DNA from 3 places in the Halopseudomonas phragmitis genome. Region 3 is predicted to be linked to each of the others. Evidence: predicted binding sites of a transcription regulator. Region 3 holds the regulator's gene; each other region holds the start of a gene.
What was found. Region 3 encodes FliA, which starts transcription of late flagellar genes. Its sites were predicted from a motif close to CTAAAGTTTNNNNNNNNNNNGCCGNTAA; they were not measured.
Positions count from the first base shown of each region.

Region 1: BVH74_RS15305 (flagellar protein MotY) is a predicted target of FliA. The motif match lies at 1,902-1,929, and genes of this name have one in related genera.
Region 2: BVH74_RS11285 (methyl-accepting chemotaxis protein) is a predicted target of FliA. The motif match lies at 1,289-1,316, and genes of this name have one in related genera.

Region 1 covers NZ_CP020100.1:3,299,206-3,302,438, reverse strand. The annotation lists gene BVH74_RS15310 (NADPH-dependent 2,4-dienoyl-CoA reductase) at 1-1,709, shown strand, start outside; gene BVH74_RS15305 (flagellar protein MotY) at 1,966-2,814, shown strand; gene BVH74_RS15300 (argininosuccinate synthase) at 3,195-3,233, shown strand, end outside.
Region 2 covers NZ_CP020100.1:2,445,345-2,448,577, reverse strand. The annotation lists gene acnA (aconitate hydratase AcnA) at 1-1,188, opposite strand, end outside; gene BVH74_RS11285 (methyl-accepting chemotaxis protein) at 1,382-2,941, shown strand; gene glmS (glutamine--fructose-6-phosphate transaminase (isomerizing)) at 3,068-3,233, opposite strand, start outside.
Region 3 covers NZ_CP020100.1:3,509,029-3,512,261, reverse strand. The annotation lists gene flhF (flagellar biosynthesis GTPase FlhF) at 1-212, shown strand, start outside; gene fleN (flagellar synthesis regulator FleN) at 242-1,069, shown strand; gene BVH74_RS16245 (RNA polymerase sigma factor FliA) at 1,066-1,803, shown strand; gene BVH74_RS16240 (chemotaxis response regulator CheY) at 1,981-2,358, shown strand; gene BVH74_RS16235 (protein phosphatase CheZ) at 2,379-3,173, shown strand; gene BVH74_RS16230 (chemotaxis protein CheA) at 3,188-3,233, shown strand, end outside.

The DNA of each region.
Region 1 (3,233 bases), 210 kb from region 3:
GTCGCTATGCCTACAGTCCCAAGCTGGTCGCTCCCAGCGCCGTGCAGGCGCCGATCAACCCGTTCACTCCCAAGGAACTGGACGAAGAGGGCATTCAGAAGCAGATCAACGATTTCGTGACCTGCGCTACCCTGGCCCAGAGCGCCGGCTATGACGGTGTTGAAGTGATGGGCTCGGAAGGCTACTTCATCAACCAGTTCCTGGTCGCCCACGTCAACAAGCGTACCGACCGTTGGGGCGGCAGCTACGAAAACCGCATGCGTCTGCCGGTTGAAATCGTCAGCCGTATTCGTGAAGCGGTTGGGCCGAACTTCATCATCATCTATCGCCTGTCGATGCTCGACCTGATCGAAGGTGGCAGCACCTGGGATGAGATCGTCCTGCTGGCCAAGGCCATCGAAAAGGCCGGCGCCACCATTATCAACACCGGTATCGGCTGGCACGAAGCGCGGATTCCGACCATTGCCACCAAGGTGCCGCGCGCGGCCTTCACCAAGGTTACGGCCAAGCTGCGGGGTGAAGTCTCGATTCCGCTGTGCACCACCAACCGTATCAACACCCCGGAAGTGGCCGAACAGGTGCTGGCCGAGGGTGATGCTGACATGGTTTCGATGGCGCGGCCGTTCCTGGCTGATCCCGAGTTCGTCAACAAGGCCGCCGAAGGCCGCAGCGATGAGATCAACACCTGCATCGGCTGTAACCAGGCCTGTCTGGACCACACCTTTGGCGGCAAGCTGACCAGTTGCCTGGTTAACCCGCGCGCCTGTCATGAGACTGAGCTGAACTACATTCCCACCACCCAGGTGAAGAAAATTGCCGTGGTTGGAGCTGGCCCGGCCGGGCTGTCGGCGGCCACTGTCGCGGCCCAGCGTGGCCATGAGGTAACGCTGTTCGATGCGGCGGCTGAAATCGGTGGCCAGTTCAATGTGGCCAAGCGTATCCCTGGCAAGGAAGAGTTCTATGAAACCTTGCGCTACTTCGGCAAGCTGATCGACAAGACCGGCGTTAAGCTGCAGCTCAACCGCCGGGTCAGCGCCGAGGACCTCAAAGACTTCGACGAAGTGATCCTGGCCACCGGCATCGTGCCGCGTACCCCGGATATCCCGGGTGTCGAGCATCCAAAGGTCATCAGCTATCTGGATGCGATTCTCGAACGCAAGCCGGTCGGGCAGAAGGTGGCGGTGATCGGTGCTGGCGGTATCGGCTTCGACGTGTCCGAATTCATTACCCACCAAGGCCAGAGCCCGAGCCAGGATGTTGAGCTGTTCTGGAAGGAGTGGGGCATCGATACTGCGCTGGAGGCCCGTGGTGGTATCGCCGGTATTCAGCCGCAACCGCATCCGGCGGCGCGTGAGGTGTATCTGTTGCAGCGCAAGCGCAGCAAGGTCGGCGATGGTCTGGGCAAGACCACCGGCTGGATTCACCGCACCGGTCTGAAGAACAAGCAGGTACAGATGCTCAATGCGGTGCAGTACCTGAAGGTCGATGATCAGGGCCTGCATATCAGCATCGGTGAAAACGGCGAGCCGCAGGTATTGCCGGTGGACACCGTGATCATCTGCGCTGGCCAGGAGCCGCTGCGTGAACTCAAGGACGGCCTGGAAGCGCTGGGCAAGTCCGTGCACCTGATTGGCGGTGCCGATGTCGCCGCCGAGCTGGACGCCAAGCGGGCGATTGACCAGGGCTCGCGCCTGGCCGCAGGTATTTGAGTCAGCCCCACAACTCGTCATTGCGAGGGCCGCAGGCCCGTGGCAATCCACGGGGCTAGGCCGCCCACCCATGGATTGCTTCGCGGCTGCGCTGCTCGCAATGACGTTAGTGGGGTAGGCATACCCGCGTGTGGATTGCTTCACCCTCGTCATTGCGAGGGCCGTAGGCCCGTGGCAATCCAGGGGGCTTTCCTAAAGTTTTCCGGTTTTGCGCCGATTCTTCACAAGAGAGTTGCTAAAGCCTGTGGAGCCAAGCGTGGCGCGAGTCTATCTGGGGATTTTGCTGAGTATTACCTTGCCGGTGCAGGCACTGACCTTCCAGACCCGCATGGAAGATGTGCAGTGGTCGGTGGCGGGGGATCAGTTCGAGTGTCGGTTGTCGCAGACTGTTACCGGTTACGGTGAGGCGGTGTTCGTTCGCCGTGCAGGCGAGCGGCCGACCTTTGAGTTGAAGCCCTGGAGCAACCTGATGCAGCCGGGCCCGGCCCAGCTCTACAACGAGGCTCCGCTCTGGCGCCCGGGCACCCGTAGCCGGTTGCTGGGGCAGGCTCAGGTTCAGGACGGGCCGGTGGCGCTGGTCGCCCCTGAACAGCAGGCCGGGTTGATGCTGGCCGGTCTGGCCGAAGGGCTGCATCCGACCATTAAGCGCAGCAGCTTTGCCGGCAGCGAGCCGGTGCGAGTGGTGGTGTCCAGCGTCGGTTATCAGGCGGCCTGGAACGATTTTCAGCAATGCGCTACTGGCCTGCTGCCGATCAATTTCGATCAGGCTTCGCGCAGCGTGGTCAGTTTTGCCACGGGTGGCAGCAAACTGGATGATGCTGCACGGCAATTGCTTGATACAGTGCTGATCTATATCGAGGCCGATGATCAGATCAAGGGCATTCAGCTCGATGGGCACTCGGACAACGTCGGCAATCGTCTGGATAACCGTGAGCTGTCCCGTCAGCGAGTGCTGGCTGTGCAGAACTACCTGATCGAGCGCGGGGTGGATGAATCGAAGTTCAGCCTGCGCTTCCACGGTGACAGCTTCCCAGTGGCCAGCAATCGTAGCGCCGAGGGGCGGGCGCAGAATCGTCGGGTGACATTGCGACTGGAAAAGCACTGAGGTTTCTTTAGCCAGTGGCCCGCGCCCCTGTGAATCCTCGCGCTGTAACGCCAGGGCCTGTTGACGTTTCATCGCAAGCCGCGTTGCTGCGAAAAATTTCGCCAGGCTAGGCGTGGGACGCAGGTAATGGTTATTCCCTTGCCAAGTCCCACAACGACGCATGGCGAAATTTTCCGCGCAACCCGAAGGGCCGGGCCTGTTTTTGCGCGATACAGCGTTGCTCGATGCTTATTTGGCCCACCAAACCTCGCATCTCGCTCCTTGTCTCGCGCAAAAACAGGTGCCGGCGCGGTTGTGATGAAACGTCAACAGGCCCTAAAATAGCGCCTTTGGCCGTTGCCCTATCGGGCAGCGGGAGTCATCTTCCTATGGAGCGCGCAATGTCTGACGTGAAGAAAGTCGTCCTGGCCTATTCGGGC
Region 2 (3,233 bases), 1.1 Mb from region 3:
CGCCAGCAGTTCATTGAAGGCCTTGGGCACATCGCCGAGCGCCACACGGTCCTGCGGCCGTCGCGGCCCGGCCAGGCTGGCCTCAACCTGGCCCATATCCAGATGCAGCGTGTCGGTGAAAAGCGGCTCATGACCCGGCTCGCGCCATAGTCCCTGAGCCTTGCTGTAGGCCTCGACCCGTGCTACCAGTTCATCACTGCGGCCACTCAAGCGCAGATAGCTAAGCGTCACATCATCAATCGGGAAAAATCCGCAGGTCGCGCCATACTCCGGGGCCATATTGGCGATAGTCGCCCGGTCGGCCAACGGCAGGTCAGCCAGGCCATCGCCATAAAATTCGACAAATTTGCCGACCACGCCCTTCTGGCGCAGCATCTGGGTCACGGTCAGCACCAAATCGGTAGCGGTCATGCCCTCGCGCAACTTACCGGTCAGCTTGAAGCCGATCACCTCGGGGATCAGCATCGACACCGGCTGACCCAGCATCGCCGCCTCAGCCTCAATGCCGCCAACACCCCAGCCCAACACCCCCAGGCCATTGACCATGGTGGTGTGCGAGTCGGTACCAACCAGCGTGTCCGGATAAGCCCAGCGCTCGCCATCACGCTCCTCAGCCCAGATACTCTGGGCCAGATACTCAAGATTGACCTGATGGCAGATACCCGTGCCCGGCGGCACCACCCGGAAGTTGTCGAAAGCCTTCTGGCCCCAACGCAAGAACGCATAGCGCTCACCATTGCGCTGCATCTCGATGGCCACATTGTCATGAAACGCCGAAGCATCGGCAAAACGGTCAACCATCACCGAATGGTCAATCACCAGATCAACCGGAGACAGCGGGTTGATCCGCTGTGGATCACCACCTGCCTTGGCCACCGCCTCACGCATGGCTGCCAGATCGACCACCGCCGGCACCCCGGTGAAATCCTGCATCAGTACCCGGGCCGGGCGGTATTGAATCTCACGATCGGAGTGCCGGGCCTTGAGCCAGTCAGCCATCGCCTGAATATCATCCCGGGTGACAGTCACGCCATCCTCGTGACGCAACAGGTTCTCCAGCAGCACCTTGAGCGACATCGGCAAGCGGCTGATATCGCCCAGTGCCTGAGCAGCTTTGGGTAGCGCATGATAGCGATAGCTGGTGCTTCCAACCTGCAAGGTGCTGAGGGTATCCAGACTGTTGGGCATGACCGCAACCTCCTTTTAGTGGTAGTTCTGCATCAGGCTTATGCTCTACTGTTATACTCACCACGGTATGGCAGTACAGAGAACATTTATCCCGGCCTTACTCAAGAACCCATGGCTCAGGCCGATATACCCAGCATAGACAAGAATCTCGGCCACCGTTGCCCAATGGCCACCCGCTGCACAGGACACCCCCATGCGTAACAACCAGCCCGTCACTCAACGCGAACGCACTTTCAGTGACAGCCAACGACTGATCTCCACTACCGACCTCAAGGGCATCATCACCTACTGCAATGACGCTTTTGTGGACATCAGCGGTTTCAGCCGCGAGGAGCTGATCGGCAGCCCGCACAACCTGGTCCGCCACCCGGATGTTCCTGCCGCGGTGTTCGAACACATGTGGAAAGACCTGAAAGCCGGACGCAGCTGGATGGGGATCGTCAAGAATCGCAGCAAGAACGGTGACCACTACTGGGTCAACGCCTTCGTCACGCCAATCTGGGAGAAAGGCCAGGTGGCCGGTTTCGAGTCGGTCCGGATCAAGACCACTGCAGGCCAGGTCAGCCGTGCCGAGGCACTGTACAGCCGCTTGAACAAGGGCCAGAAAGCCATCCGCACCGACTGGGCCGGCAGCGTCTCGCAAGTGCTGCCGGTCACCGCCCTGACCGCGCTGGGTGCAGTTGCCGGATTGGCTCTGGGCGGCTGGGGCATTGTACTGGCAGCAGCGCTGGGCGTACCTTCGGCCTTTGCCCTGAAAGCGCTGCACGAGCAGCGGCTGCAACGCATTCTGCAAGCTGCCGACAACAGCATCAGCGACCCACTGCTGGCCCAGATGTACACCCCTTACAACGGTACACTGGGACAACTGGAAATGGCCCTGCACAGTCAGCAGGCTCGGTTGCGTACCTGTCTGACCCGGCTGCTCGACAGCGCCGAGCAACTGCGCCTGCAAGCCGGCGAAGCCAGCCACCTGGCCGGCGAAAGCCACAAAGGTCTGAGCCGGCAACGGCAGGAAACCGATCTGGTAGCTACCGCCATCAATGAAATGGCAGCGGCCACTCAGGAAGTTTCCGGCAACGTCCAGCGCGCCGCCGAAGCCACCCGTGACGCCAACGAACTGGCCAACCACGGCAAGGTGGTGGCAAGCAAGACCCGCGACGCCATCGAACTACTGTCCGAATCGGTCAACTCAGCCGCCAGCGTCTCGGCGCAACTGGCCAGCGATGCCAAGGAGATTGGCACCGTGGTCGATGTGATCAAGGGAATTGCCGAACAGACCAACCTGCTGGCCCTCAACGCCGCCATCGAAGCGGCCCGGGCCGGTGAGCAGGGACGTGGTTTTGCCGTGGTAGCCGATGAGGTCCGGGCCTTGGCCAGCCGTACCGCCGACTCAACCGAGCAGATTCATGGGCTGATCGCCAACCTGCAACAGGCTGCCCAACGCGCCGTGGATACCATGCGTGCCGGCAACGAGCAGGCTGAAGTCGGGGTGGCTCAGGTGATTGAAGCTGATGAGGCGCTGGATGGCATTCGCGCTGCCATCGAACGGATCAACGACATGGCCAACCAGATCGCCAGTGCTGCTGAAGAGCAGAGCGCGGTAGCAGAAGAGATCAACCGCAACGTGGTGAACATCGCGACCCTGTCCGACACCACCGCCGATCAGGCCCAACGCAGCGCCAGCCTCAGCCAGGAACTGGCAGGCACCGCCGCCAATCAGGCCGCACTGGTAGAGCGCTTCAACCGGCGTTGATCGGCCCCCGAGAGGCGGGAGCATCTGCTCCCGCTGCGAACTCTCTGCACCCACATCCTGGAGCAGATGCTCCAGGCTCCCAGGCGGCTCAAGACTCCCGAGCTTCCGAGCAAAAGCTGCGCGCTGTTACTCCACTGTCACCGACTTGGCCAGGTTACGCGGCTTGTCCACGTCGGTGCCCTTGACCAGGGCCACGTGGTAACTGAGCAACTGCAACGGAATGGTGTACAACACCGGCGAGATGCAGTCCTCCACCCAGGGCAAGGTATAGGTCACGCTGTTGCTGTCGTCG
Region 3 (3,233 bases):
CTACTCTGGGTGAAGCATTGGGGCTGGCGATGGAGCACGGTTTACCGGTAGCCTATCTGGCCGATGGCCAGCGCATCCCCGATGACCTCAACCGGGCCGTGGGGCACCAACTGGTCAGCCGGGCTGTAAGCCTGGCCAGCAACGAAGCACCCGCAGATCAGGCTATGGCTGACGTTTTTGCCGGTATACTGCATAAACAACGCGCAAGTTGAGATTTTACTAAGGCAAGGTATACAACGAGATGGGAAGCAAACATCCGGTTCAAGTGATCGCAGTCACCGGCGGCAAGGGCGGGATCGGCAAGACCAATGTGTCGGTCAACCTCAGCCTGGCCCTGGCCGAGCTCGGGCGACGTGTGGTCCTGCTGGATGCCGACCTTGGCCTGGCCAATGTCGATGTGCTGTTGGGGCTCAAGCCGCGAGCTACCCTGGCTGACGTGCTGGAAGGTAGTTGTGATCTCAGGGATGTCATGATCTCCGGTCCTGGTGGAATACGGGTGGTACCGGCCGCTTCCGGCGTGTCGCACATGGTCCATCTCAATGCCCAGGAGCATGCTGGCTTGATCCAGGCCTTCAGCGAAATTGGCGATGACCTGGATGTGCTGATCGTCGATACCGCCGCCGGTATCAGCGATTCGGTACTGAGTTTCGTGCGCGCCGCCCAGGAAGTGCTGGTGGTGGTCTGTGACGAGCCTACCTCTATTACCGACGCCTATGCGCTGATCAAGCTGCTCAACCGCGATTTTGGCATGACCCGTTTCCGGGTTCTGGCCAATATGGTCAATACCCCACAGGAAGGTCGCACGGTGTTTGCTAAACTCACCAAGGTGACTGACCGCTTCCTGGATGTAGCCCTGCAGTATGTGGGAGCGGTGCCATTTGACGAGATGGTGCGCAAGGCGGTGCAGAAGCAGCGCGCAGTATATGACCTGTATCCCCGCAGCAAGGCCTCCATGGCGATTCGGGCGATTGCCCAGAAAGTCGATGGCTGGCCTTTGCCCGCCAATCCGCGCGGCCATCTGGAATTTTTCGTGGAGCGTCTGGTTCAGCAAGTCGGATCCGACGCATGACGGCACTGGCTGGTGGAGTGAGCATGTATACCCGCGCGCAGAGCACAGCCGAATATCAGGATCGACTGGTCGAGCAATTTGCTCCTCTGGTCAAACGTATTGCCTATCACCTGCTCGGTCGGTTGCCGGCCAGCGTGCAGGTTGAAGACTTGATGCAGGCCGGTATGATCGGCTTGCTCGAAGCATCCCGCAAGTTCGATAACAGCAAGGGCGCCAGCTTTGAAACCTACGCCGGCATCCGCATTCGCGGGGCCATGCTGGATGAAGTGCGCAAGGGTGACTGGGCTCCGCGTTCAGTACACCGCAACACACGCCTGGTCAGCGATGCGATCCGCTCGGTTGAGGCTCGTTTGGGGCGTGACGCTAAAGATAATGAAGTTGCTGCCGAACTTGAGATGAGTCTTGAGGAATATTACGCGATCCTCAACGATACCGCCGGCAGCAAGCTATTCAGTTTTGATGATTTGCTTGAGTCCGGAGCACCGACCGATGTTCAGGCCGAGGCTGAGCCTCTGGGCGGGCTTCAGGATGAGCGCTTTCGGGTCGCCTTGAGTAATGCGATCGAGGGGTTGCCCGAGCGTGAGCGCCTATTGCTGTCGCTGTATTACGACGAGGAATTGAACCTCAAGGAAATCGGCGCCGTACTGGGGGTCAGTGAATCACGGGTCAGTCAGTTGCACAGCCAGTGCGCCGCTCGTCTGCGGGCCCGCCTGGCCGATTGGCGCGACGATTGATTTTATCGCCAGCATCCGGACAATGCGCCTGGGCCTGACGCAAGGCGGATGATAGCTGGCAATATGGGTTTTCAGTGTTTCCTTAGGTGGTTCGACAGGCTTGAACATGGCAACGGGTGAGCAGCGAGCGAGCCTGCATTTCCCCTGGTTTGTACGGAGGTCTACTTGGACAAGAACATGAAAATTCTCATCGTTGACGATTTTTCGACGATGAGGCGCATCATCAAGAATTTGTTGCGTGACCTGGGGTTTACCAACACGGCTGAAGCCGATGATGGCACCACGGCGTTGCCCATGCTGCAAAGTGGCAACTTCGACTTTCTGGTGACCGACTGGAATATGCCGGGCATGAGCGGCATTGACCTGCTGCGCGCAGTGCGGGCCGACGAGCGCCTCAAGCACCTGCCGGTGCTGATGGTTACCGCTGAAGCCAAACGCGACCAGATCATTGAAGCGGCTCAGGCCGGGGTCAACGGTTACGTGGTCAAGCCTTTTACCGCGCAAGCCTTGAAAGAGAAGATCGAGAAGATTTTCGAGCGCGTTCAGGCCAAATAACACAACCCGGGGTAAAGGTTATGGCGTTAAGTAAGGATCCCGGTCAGGAAACCGCCCAGGAATTCGAACATTCCCTCAAGGAAAATGCGCGGCAGCTGGTCAGCTACCTGGAGAATGGCGAGTTTGCCGAAGCCGTACTGGTCATCCATGCCATCAATCAGGCCCGTGACCGCGGTCTGTACCATGAGGTCGGCAAGCTCACCCGGGCGCTGCACAGTGCGATCGTCAATTTTCAGATCGACACCACCCATGCGCTCGAAGAAGGCAACGACAGCTCCAAGATCACCGATGCTTCCGACCATCTCGACTATGTGGTCAAGCTGACCGACAAGGCCGCCAACCGGACCATGGATCTGGTTGAGAGCAGCGCGCCGATTGTTTCTGAGCTTGGCCAGGAAGCGGCAACCCTGCGCGCCGACTGGGAGCGCCTGCAGCGCCGCGAGATCGCCGCCACCGAGTTCCGTGACCTGTACCGACGCATTGGCGATTTTCTGGCCAAGACCGAGCAATCCAGCAGTGCTGTTAGCTCGCAGCTCAACGAAATTCTGCTGGCCCAGGATTATCAGGACCTGACCGGTCAGGTGATCAAGCGGGTCATTACCCTGGTTCATGATGTCGAGGAAAGTCTGGTCAGCCTGGTGCGCATGGCTGGTCAGGTTGATCGAATTGCCGGTATTGAACACGGCGAAACGCGGGCAACACCGAAAAAAACATCCTCCAAGGGTGAAGGTCCGCAGATTCATGCCGATAAAAGGGAGGACGTGGTGTCTGGACAGGATGAGGTCGACGACCTTCTGTCCAGTCTTGGCTTCTAGGGGAGAGTAGGTGCATGAGTTTCGATGCGGATGAAGAGATTCTCCAGGATTTTCTGGTTG